Regions from separate parts of the Laedolimicola ammoniilytica genome, predicted to be linked through region 2. Evidence: a T-box and tRNA genes for the amino acid it is inferred to sense, from the RefSeq annotation. Region 2 holds a T-box; the other regions hold tRNA genes.
The links. The T-box of region 2 lies ahead of OCV63_RS08815 (valine--tRNA ligase). A T-box ahead of a tRNA ligase gene usually reads a tRNA of that ligase, here a tRNA-Val.
Positions count from the first base shown of each region.

Region 1: it has a tRNA-Val gene. The T-box ahead of OCV63_RS08815 (valine--tRNA ligase) is inferred to sense a tRNA for this amino acid. The anticodon was not compared.
Region 3: it has a tRNA-Val gene. The T-box ahead of OCV63_RS08815 (valine--tRNA ligase) is inferred to sense a tRNA for this amino acid. The anticodon was not compared.

Region 1 is NZ_JAOQKC010000014.1:4,358-7,633, reverse strand. It holds gene OCV63_RS10965 (aminotransferase class I/II-fold pyridoxal phosphate-dependent enzyme) at 1-46, opposite strand, end outside; gene OCV63_RS10960 (threonine aldolase family protein) at 109-1,134, opposite strand; tRNA gene OCV63_RS10955 (tRNA-Ala) at 1,335-1,407, shown strand; tRNA gene OCV63_RS10950 (tRNA-Val) at 1,431-1,504, shown strand; gene OCV63_RS10945 (SDR family NAD(P)-dependent oxidoreductase) at 1,637-2,533, opposite strand; gene OCV63_RS10940 (aminomethyltransferase family protein) at 2,548-3,276, opposite strand, start outside.
Region 2 is NZ_JAOQKC010000010.1:34,288-37,563, forward strand. It holds gene OCV63_RS08810 (purple acid phosphatase family protein) at 1-1,475, shown strand, start outside; T-box leader at 1,551-1,781, shown strand; gene OCV63_RS08815 (valine--tRNA ligase) at 1,851-3,276, shown strand, end outside.
Region 3 is NZ_JAOQKC010000023.1:11,768-15,043, forward strand. It holds gene ispF (2-C-methyl-D-erythritol 2,4-cyclodiphosphate synthase) at 1-325, opposite strand, end outside; gene OCV63_RS14035 (DNA-deoxyinosine glycosylase) at 367-861, opposite strand; tRNA gene OCV63_RS14040 (tRNA-Met) at 1,219-1,292, opposite strand; tRNA gene OCV63_RS14045 (tRNA-Val) at 1,298-1,370, opposite strand; gene nudC (NAD(+) diphosphatase) at 1,543-2,385, opposite strand; gene thrS (threonine--tRNA ligase) at 2,457-3,276, opposite strand, start outside.

The DNA of each region.
Region 1 (3,276 bases), on a different contig from region 2:
GCGGCCCGCCGAACTTGTCCTGTCTTCTATTATTCTGTCTGTCCACGCAATCTTTAAATCACTTTCTCTGTTTTATTCTTCGATGCAACACACCGATTTTTGCTATCTTTATAGCCACTCGCCCAGCTCTTCCATATCCTGGACTGTCGTAGACCAGCCGGTCGCCAGCCTTACCACCGTGTGCGTGTCATCGGCTTTCTCCCAGAAGCTGACTGCCACGTGTTTCTTCAATTCCTCCAGTCTTTCATTTTCCATAATCACAAACTGCTGGTTGGTCGGGGATTCCAAATAGAAAGTATAATTTTTGTCATGAAGCAGACGCTTCAACTGCTCCGCCATTTCGATGGCATTGCGGCTGATATTCAGATACAGATTTCCCGTAAACAGCTCGTCAAACTGAATGCCCAAGAGACGCCCCTTCGCCAGCAGCGCTCCCTGCTGTTTGATCCGCGTCATGAAATGCTTCGGCGCGTTCCCTTTCGGAAATACTACAGCTTCCCCGCAGAGTGCGCCCACCTTAGTGCCTCCGATATAAAAGACGTCACAGATCCGTGCAATATCCGGCAGGGTCATATCCGCCTCCGGGCTCATGAGACCGTAGCCCAGACGCGCGCCGTCCAGATACAGCGGCATCTCATAGGCATGACATACCTCCGCGATGGCCTCCAGTTCAGCCTTGTTATAGAGCGTACCGTACTCCGTCGGCCAGGACACATACACCATCCCCGGAAATACCATATGCTCATGATTGCCATCCGCATAAAAAGTCTCCATATAATTCTTAAGCTCGCCCGCATCAATTTTGCCCAGATGCTGGGGCAGGGTCAGTACTTTATGACCGGTATTTTCGATAGCGCCCGCTTCATGCGCGCTCACATGGCCAGTCTCAGCCGCTACCACGCCTTCATAAGGCTGCAGCATGGACGCAATCACCACCGCATTGGTCTGGGTTCCACCCACCAGAAATTCCACAACCGCATTCGGGCACTCCGCCGCTTCCCGGATTTTACGTTTGGCATTTTCACAATATACATCCGAGCCATAGCCTGGCAGCGGCTCCATGTTCGTCTCCGTCAATCTCTGTATAATCCGCGGATGGGCTCCTGCTGAATAATCGTTCTCAAATGAAATCATACCATAACCTCCTCTTTTCTATCCCTGCATCCTGATGTTGTTTTTATTATACTATGGATTTCTGTTTTACCGCAATTATATCACGAATCTGCCTGTTCATTTTAGGTTCTCGCAAATTTTCTGGAAAAAAAGTTGCTTTTTTTAGGATTCTCTCTTGATTTCCTGAGGTAAAGTGCTACAATGAAACATAGAAACAGCAAGGGCTTGTAGCTCAGTTGGGAGAGCGCTGCGTTCGCAACGCAGAGGTCGAGGGTTCGAATCCCTTCAGGTCCATGGAACAAAGATTTTATAAATACGGAAGTATAGCTCAGCTGGGATGAGCGTTCGCCTCACACGCGAGAGGTCATGGGTTCGAGCCCCATTACTTCCACTGGAAAAGCCTGTATTTACGGGCTTTTTTTAATACATTATTTATTTTATTTCACAGAAAAAAGGCCCCACAAACCTGCGAGGCCTTCCTATCTAAATATATGCTTTTCATTGATTCTGTTTTCTCTTTATACTACCCTTCCTTAGGCGGATACTCCTCAATCGCAGGCTGGAAAGCCATAATATTCCGCATCATACCGGAATCCGCTACGATACATTCACCGGTAACTCCATCTGCCATGCGGGTACACATACCGTAGACAACAATCGCCACAGAATCTGCTGTCGGAATTTCATCCAACTTTGCTACCATCATTTCCTTACCAAGCTCTGCCTGCTTTTCCGGCGACAGGGTACGGATGGGACCATTGGTCAGACAGCCCGGCGTGAACATACCGCCCGGAGCTACCGTATTTACCATGATGCCATAGCGCTTCAGCTCCTTAGCAAGCTCTGTGGTCATGGCAATCACGCCGCCCTTGGAAGCCGTATAGTGGGCATAGCCGCCAAAGACCGGCTGTGGAAGATACGCAGAGTTAGAAGACACTAATAGCATCTTACCTTTGATTTTATGTTCGATCATGTAGCGGCTCACATACTTTGCGCAGCGGTAAGCGCCCAGAAGATTCACATCCAGCGTATCCTTAAATACATCCTCTGGCAAATCCTCGATATGGGCAAAGCTCCAGATACCTGCTGCTGTAACCAGAATGTCCACGGAGCCATAGATTTCTGCCGTAAAAGCTACCAGGCGCTCGACCTCCTCTTCTTTTCTGATATTGGTTTTACAGAAGGTCACTTCCAGGTTCTCTTCTTTCAAAATTTTAACGGCCAGTTCTCCCTTTCCCTCACCGGAACCGGCAATTACCACCTTCGCACCGCCCTGGCAAAGCCTGCGTGCTACACAAAAGCCCAGACCGGAAGTTCCTCCTGTCACAATCGCTGTTTTTCCCTTCACCGACAGCATTTCTTCCAGAGACGCTGTATTGGCCAGATATCCTCTTAAAATCATTTCCGGTGTCAGATTCATAAGCTCCCTCCTCGTCAGATAAATTTTGGTGCGCAGATCACAGCCTCATGGCCATGCAGCAGTACTTTATTCCCCGGACGCAGACTCCCTTTCCTGCAAATAATTGTGCCGTTATTGGTATCTAACACATAGCTGTAAGTAATTTTCATTACCCGGCCGATTTCTTCACCATCCAGGAACACCTTTTCACCTTCATTTCCCATATTGCGTCCCTTGATGTGGATATCTTTTTCCGCTACGGTAAAACCGACTACTTCGCGCTCTGCTCCTTTATCCCGTATGGCTGCCAGCGCCTCTTTTCCAATAAACTCCTTCTCCCAGCAGATTCCTGTATCCAAACCTACCTCATAGGGATTCGTATGGCGCAGATCCCGCATGTAATAGAAGCCCGCCTCACAGGGTAAGGTCCATGCCATGATCTGGAATTCTGTAACCTCCCGGCCTCCGTAGGTCTTCGCCAGCTCCCGCAGCTTTTTCTCCTGCTCCGGCGCTTTCTCCTTGGGATAATAGATTTCAAAGCCCAGCTTTTCACCGGTAAAGCCGGCCCGGTTGATGAGCACATCAATACCGTCGATTTTATTGGGAAGGATCTGGAAGAACTTCTGTCCATCCACCGGATTTTCTGTCAGTGCATTTATCATTTCCAGTGATTTCGGTCCCTGTACCGCATACATTTCCCAGTTTTTTGTGATGTCCTCATAGGCTACATCCAGCTCTCCCCTGTGTGCGTCAAACCAGAGGAA
Region 2 (3,276 bases):
CAGCGGGCGTTCTGCTTGTGCTGGTTATAGTGGCTGCGTGGACGCTGAAGCACAGAAAGGCGGACGAGCCTGCGGATGCAGAGATTAAGATAGAAACGCCGGTTTCAGAGGAAGAGGCGCCGGTGGAAGAAACAGCTCCGGCGGCGGAGCCGACGGTGGATCCGGCCGCAGAGCAGGCAGCTAAGGACGAAGCAGCCCGTCAGGAGCAGGAAAAGAGTACCTTCGTGACGGACTATGAGAGCGAACCGCTTCTGAATACCACTTCTATTAAATATCTGAGCCTGGAGGTGGGAGGAACCGACGATGAGATCCGCCTCAACTGGATGTCCCCCAGTGGAAGTGCCGGACAGGTAAGCTGGTATACCGTGCAGGACGGGACATTTCAGATGGTGACGGCCCAGTGCAGCGCTTCCCAGACTATGCCTGGATATTATGTAAACAAAGCGACGGTGACCGGACTGCAGCCGGGAATGACCTATGCGTATAAGGTAGGAAATGACGCCGGAGGCTGGTCCCCGGAATACAAATATACCGTCCCGGAAGGGGATACCACCCATGGTTTTACGTTCCTGGTGGCCTCCGACGCGGAGATTGGCCAGGATGAGAAGAATGATGTGCAGGTGTCCATCAACGACTGGGACAAGGTGGTGACCCGGCTTACCGATTATGTGCCGGAGGCGCAGTTCCTGGTTCATACAGGTGATCAGGTGTCCAGGTTTGGAGACGCGGGGGAGTATAGCGGATTTTTGGATCATCTGGGACTTTATAAGATTCCGCTGGCACCGGTGACCGGTAATCATGACGTAGCGAATGAGCAGATGGCCGAGGAGCTGGGCTATGGCGGCGGGCCATTCTTCTATGAACATTTCAATGTGCCGAACCGCTCGGAGGAGTACGGCATGAGCGAATACGACAAGGATGGCGATTACTATTTCATCCGTGGAAATGCGCTCTTTATCGTGCTGAACAGTGTGACGGCCCAGGCGACTGATACTCACGAGGCATATGTGCCGAAGGTGATTGCGGAACATCCGGATACCAAATGGCGGATTCTCATCCAGCATTATCCGGCCTACAGCAGCGTGGCAAGATATCAGGAACAGATGGACAGCTGGATGCGCTATTCTCTGGGCTATATCTGTGAAGACAATGATATTGATCTGGTGCTGACCGGCCACGATTCGGTATATTCCAGATCCGCATTCACGAATCGGCGTTGTGAGAATTACGAGGGCTATGATTACGCGTCTGGCGGTATGGCAGTGAATCCGGAGGGAACCATGTATGTGGTCTGCGGAACCTCCAGCGGAAGCCTGTATCAGGCGGCGACGCCCAACGATCAGCTGGTCTTTCAGGGACAGCCGGAGGAGCCCATGGCTCTGCGGATCGATCTGACGGATACCGACCTTCATCTGCGGGCTTATACCGTAGACAACTGGACCGTCTACGATGAGTATACAATTCGCAAAGAATAGCGCAGAAACCTTGACAATCCGCGGAAAGACTGCTATATTTACCTACAGTTAGACTGGAAAGAATAACGACATAATTCAAAGGCAGAGAAAAAGAGGAGTACGCGGGACATACGTCAAAAGAGAGGACAGCTCATAGGCTGAGAGGCTGTCGTGGAAGGGTCGCCTGCGGAAGGTAGCTTTGGAGCCGGAATGGTGAAACGGGAGCACAGAGTAGCCATTCACGCCTGACCAGCGTTAAAGGGTGAGAGATATGAGGCGGATTTTCGCTTCATAAGTAAGGTGGTACCGCGCACAAGCGCCCTTTCAGGATAAGAGAGGGCGCTTATTTTTTTTCGACTGGTTCAAGAAGCGAAAGAAAAATGAAGGAGGAACAGAATGAAAGAGTTGGCAAAGACCTATGATCCCAAAGCAATGGAGGATCGTATTTACGGAGAGTGGCTGGAGAAAAAGTATTTCCATGCAGAGGTGGATCGGAGTAAAAAACCGTTCACGATTGTCATGCCGCCTCCCAATATCACAGGAAAGCTGCACATGGGACACGCGCTGGACAATACCCTGCAGGATATCCTGATCCGTTACAAGAGAATGCAGGGCTACAATGCGCTGTGGATTCCGGGAACCGACCATGCTTCCATTTCCACAGAGGTTAAGGTCATCAACCAGCTGAAGTCGGAAGGCATCGATAAGAACGAGCTGGGCCGTGAGGGCTTCTTAAAGAGAACCTGGGAGTGGCGGGAAGAGTATGGCCGTACCATCGTAGATCAGCTGAAGAAGATTGGCTCCTCCTGCGACTGGGACAGAGAGCGCTTCACCATGGACGAGGGCTGCTCCAAGGCCGTACAGGAGGTATTCCTGCGCCTGCATAAGAAGGGCTATATCTACAAGGGCTCCCGTATCATCAACTGGTGTCCGGTCTGCAAGACCTCTATCTCTGACGCGGAGGTAGAGCATGAGGAGCAGGCAGGTCATTTCTGGCATATCAATTATCCAATCAAGGGCAGCGATAAGTTCGTCGAGATCGCTACCACCAGACCGGAGACATTGCTTGGCGACAGTGCCCTGGCTGTGAATCCGGACGACGAGCGCTATAAAGATATCGTAGGTAAGACCGTGATCCTGCCGCTGGTAGGCCGCGAGATTCCGGTCATCGCCGACGCATACGTAGATAAGGAGTTCGGTACCGGCGTGGTTAAGATTACCCCGGCGCACGACCCCAACGATTTCGAGGTAGGAAAGCGTCATAACCTGCCGGAGATCAATATTCTGAACGACGACGCAACCATCAATGAGAACGGCGGCAAGTACGCAGGCATGGATCGCTACGAGGCCCGCAAGGTCATGGTAGAGGAACTGAAGGAGCAGGGTCTGCTGGTGAAGGTGGTAGACCATGTCCATAACGTAGGAACCCACGACCGCTGCGGCACCACTGTTGAGCCCATGATCAAGCAGCAGTGGTTCGTAAAGATGGAGGAAATGGCAAAGCCAGCTATCGAGGCCATCAAGAACGGCGATCTGACTTTCGTGCCGGAGCGCTTCGACAAGACGTATCTGCACTGGCTGGAGAATATCCGCGACTGGTGTATTTCCCGTCAGCTCTGGTGGGGACACCGGATTCCGGCTTATTATTGCGACGACTGCGGCGAGATCGTGGTAGACCGGGAGATGCCGAAGGTGTGTCCGAAGTGCGGCGGAACCCATTTCACACAGGATCCGGATACCCTGGATACCTGGTTCTCCTCTGCGCTGTGGCCCTTCTCTACCCTGGGCTGGCCGGAGAACACAGAGGATCTGGACTACTTCT
Region 3 (3,276 bases), on a different contig from region 2:
TATGAGGCGCCATTTTCGGCCGCTGGGCAATGATGGTGGCGTCGATATTGCCCACCACATAATCTTCCTCCTCCAGAAGCTTTCCCACATGCTCCAGAAGCCGGATACTGGAGATTCCCTTATAAGCCGGATCCGTATCCGGGAAATGCTTGCCGATGTCGCCCAGGGCCGCCGCGCCTAAAAGGGCGTCCATGATCGCATGGAGCAGCACGTCCGCGTCGGAGTGGCCTAAAAGTCCTTTCTCATAGGGGATCTCCACGCCGCCCAGGATCAGCTTCCGGTCCTCCACCAGTCTGTGTACGTCATATCCCATTCCTACCCGCATGTTATACCTCTTTCTCCGGGAACCTCTGCCCGGTTTTCTTTTTATTTGTTTAAACTCGCGCCAATCACTTTCCACTGCTCGATCAGCTTCTCCAGCGAACAGGCCGCGTTGGCCGGGCTGGTGGACGGTAAACGCACCGCTGTCCGTCCCGTCGCCGGGAACATGTATTTCTTATAAAGCTTCTCCGCTGTACCTCCATTCACGTAGATCTGCCGGATATCCGCTGTCTCCAAAATAGGCCGGATATCGTTCGGCACCACGTTCCGGATGCTGCTGTCGCTGGAACCCTCGATCTCGCAGCTGGCAATCACGTCCCAGAGGGCGATGCCGTTCCCCAGCAGGAACTTTTTCTTCTCAGGAATCGTCCCCGGCGTCTCCTGCCCCGTCACAGCTGCCAGAACCCGCCAGAATCGATTCTGTGGATGATTGTAGAAGAAATGTCCTTCCCGGGATTTGACCGACGGGAAGCTGCCCAGAATCAAAATTTTCGAATGCTCATCGTAGAGCGGCGGGATCTCATGCTGTACCTGTTCCATATCATTCACCGTATCCTGTCTTTTTCTCTTAGCCAGTATTATAGTACATCCAGGCTCTGAAAACAATATGCCTTATTTTTCATCATTTATGATCGCCAAGCAAAAATCAGAGAAGTTTTCACTTCCCTGATTTTATACCAGCTTCCAATCCTATTGCAATCATTTTCATGAAAAAGAATGTGCCATTGGCACATTCTCGCGCCGAGGCGCGGTTGCTTCAGCAACCATCTACCACTGCGCCGAGTGCGCATCTTTGCAAGCTCTGCTTGCTTTTATGGAATAGGGAATTCTATCGGAATTTCCTATTCCATAAACAAAAGACCCAAGAGCTTTTCAACTCTTGGGTCTGAATCTTAGTAGCGAGGAAGGGATTTGAACCCCCGACACTGCGGGTATGAACCGCATGCTCTAGCCAACTGAGCTACCTCGCCATAAATGGGACCTATAGGGCTCGAACCTATGACCCTCTGCTTGTAAGGCAGATGCTCTCCCAGCTGAGCTAAGATCCCATTTTGTTCTCGGTTTTGACTTGCTGTCCCAACCGACTTGCTTATTATAACCTTACAACCGAAGAAAAGTCAAGCACTTTTTTCAACTTTTTTTCATTTTCTTTTCAGAATCTCCAAAAGCCGCATAAATACTGGGTTTTTTGACCTTATTTTTTACGGGAAAGGTGCTTTTTCACACCTTCCCGTTCTTAAACTGCCAGATCATCTCACTGGTCAGGCTGATGTTCAGAGGCTGGGGCGGCGCGTCCTCTCTGGTGAACCACTCGGCGGTGGCCAGCTCCTCGGTGTCCAGGGTGATGGTCTCATCGTCGCCCTCCAGATCCACAAAGAAGCCCATCAGCACGGTCTCGGAGAAGGACCAGGGCTGGCTCTTGTAATAGCGGATGTTTTTGACCTTCAGGCCCACTTCCTCCATGACCTCCCGGCGAATGGTCTCTTCAATGCTCTCACCAATCTCGGTGAAGCCCGCAATCAGCGCGTAGTAGGTGATGTTATCCCGGCCCGCATACTTTGACATCAAAAGTTTTCCGTTATGTAAGATGCCCACGATAACCGCCGGGGAAATCTTCGGGTATTCCATCTGGCCGCAGTCCGGGCAGCGCATCATACGCTCCTTCGTGTCATGCACCATGGGGCTGCCACAGTGGCCGCAGTACCTGCGGACGTCATACCAGTGCCAGAGCTGATAGCCGGTGATTCCCGCAAAGGACAGCCACTGAGGCTGGGCGTCCCGGAATCTTCGGTTACTCTCCAGGCGGAATCCTTTACGTTCCGGCAGAGCCAGCTCCTTCGCCAGATAAAATCTTTTATCATCCACCGTGAACAGATAAATGATATTCTCCGAAAGCGCTGTCTTCACCTCCGGAAAATCCCGGAATCTGGGAAATGTAATCTCTTCTCCATCCCAGTTCGCCAGTGCGTTATGCTTCTCAAAATACATGAGATAGCTGTCGGCGTCCGGCTTCTCCGGGTGATATTCGTTGTGATAGATATGCGGTGCGATATCCTGTATCATCTGTAACTCCTTTTAAAAACCCCGCCGGAAGGCTTACGCCTCCGGGCGGGGGAATCTGCGTTCAAATAATTTTATGCTTCTCTGCCTTTGGTCTCAATCTCTTTCTTCACGTCAGCAATGAAAGTACCCAGAGCCTTCGCTCCCTGATCGCCCGCCTCGCGGCTTCTGACGGAGACAGCGCCTTCCTCTTCCTCTTTCTGACCTACGACCAGCATGTACGGAATCTTCGCGGTCTGAGCCTCGCGGATCTTGTAGCCGATTTTCTCAGCACGCTTGTCAAGCTCGGTGCGGATACCGGCCTCTTCCAGCTCTTTGCGAACCTTCTCTGCATAATCCATGTACTTGTCAGAAATCGGTAATACACGTACCTGTACCGGAGCCAGCCAGGTGGGGAACGCGCCTGCAAAATGCTCAATCAGGATACCGATGAAACGCTCGATGGAACCGAATACCACGCGGTGAATCATGATCGGACGGTGCTTCTCGCCGTCTGCGCCCACATACTCCAGCTCGAAACGCTGGGGCAGCTGGAAGTCCAGCTGAATGGTTCCGCACTGCCAGGTACGGCCAATGCAGTCTACCAGGTGGAAATCGATCTTCGGGCCGTAGAACGCGCCGTCACCCTCATTTACCACATAGGGCATACCCAGCTCGTCCAGAGCGTCGCGAAGACCCGCCGTAGCCATCTCCCAGTCCTCGTCGCTTCCCATGGAATCCTCGGGACGTGTGGACAGCTCCACGTGATATTTGAATCCAAACATGGAATAAGTATCGTTGATCAGAGCTACGACGCCCTTGATCTCATCCTTGATCTGCTCCGGTGTCATGAAGATATGGGCATCGTCCTGGGTGAAGCAGCGCACACGCATGAGACCGTGCAGCTGGCCGGAC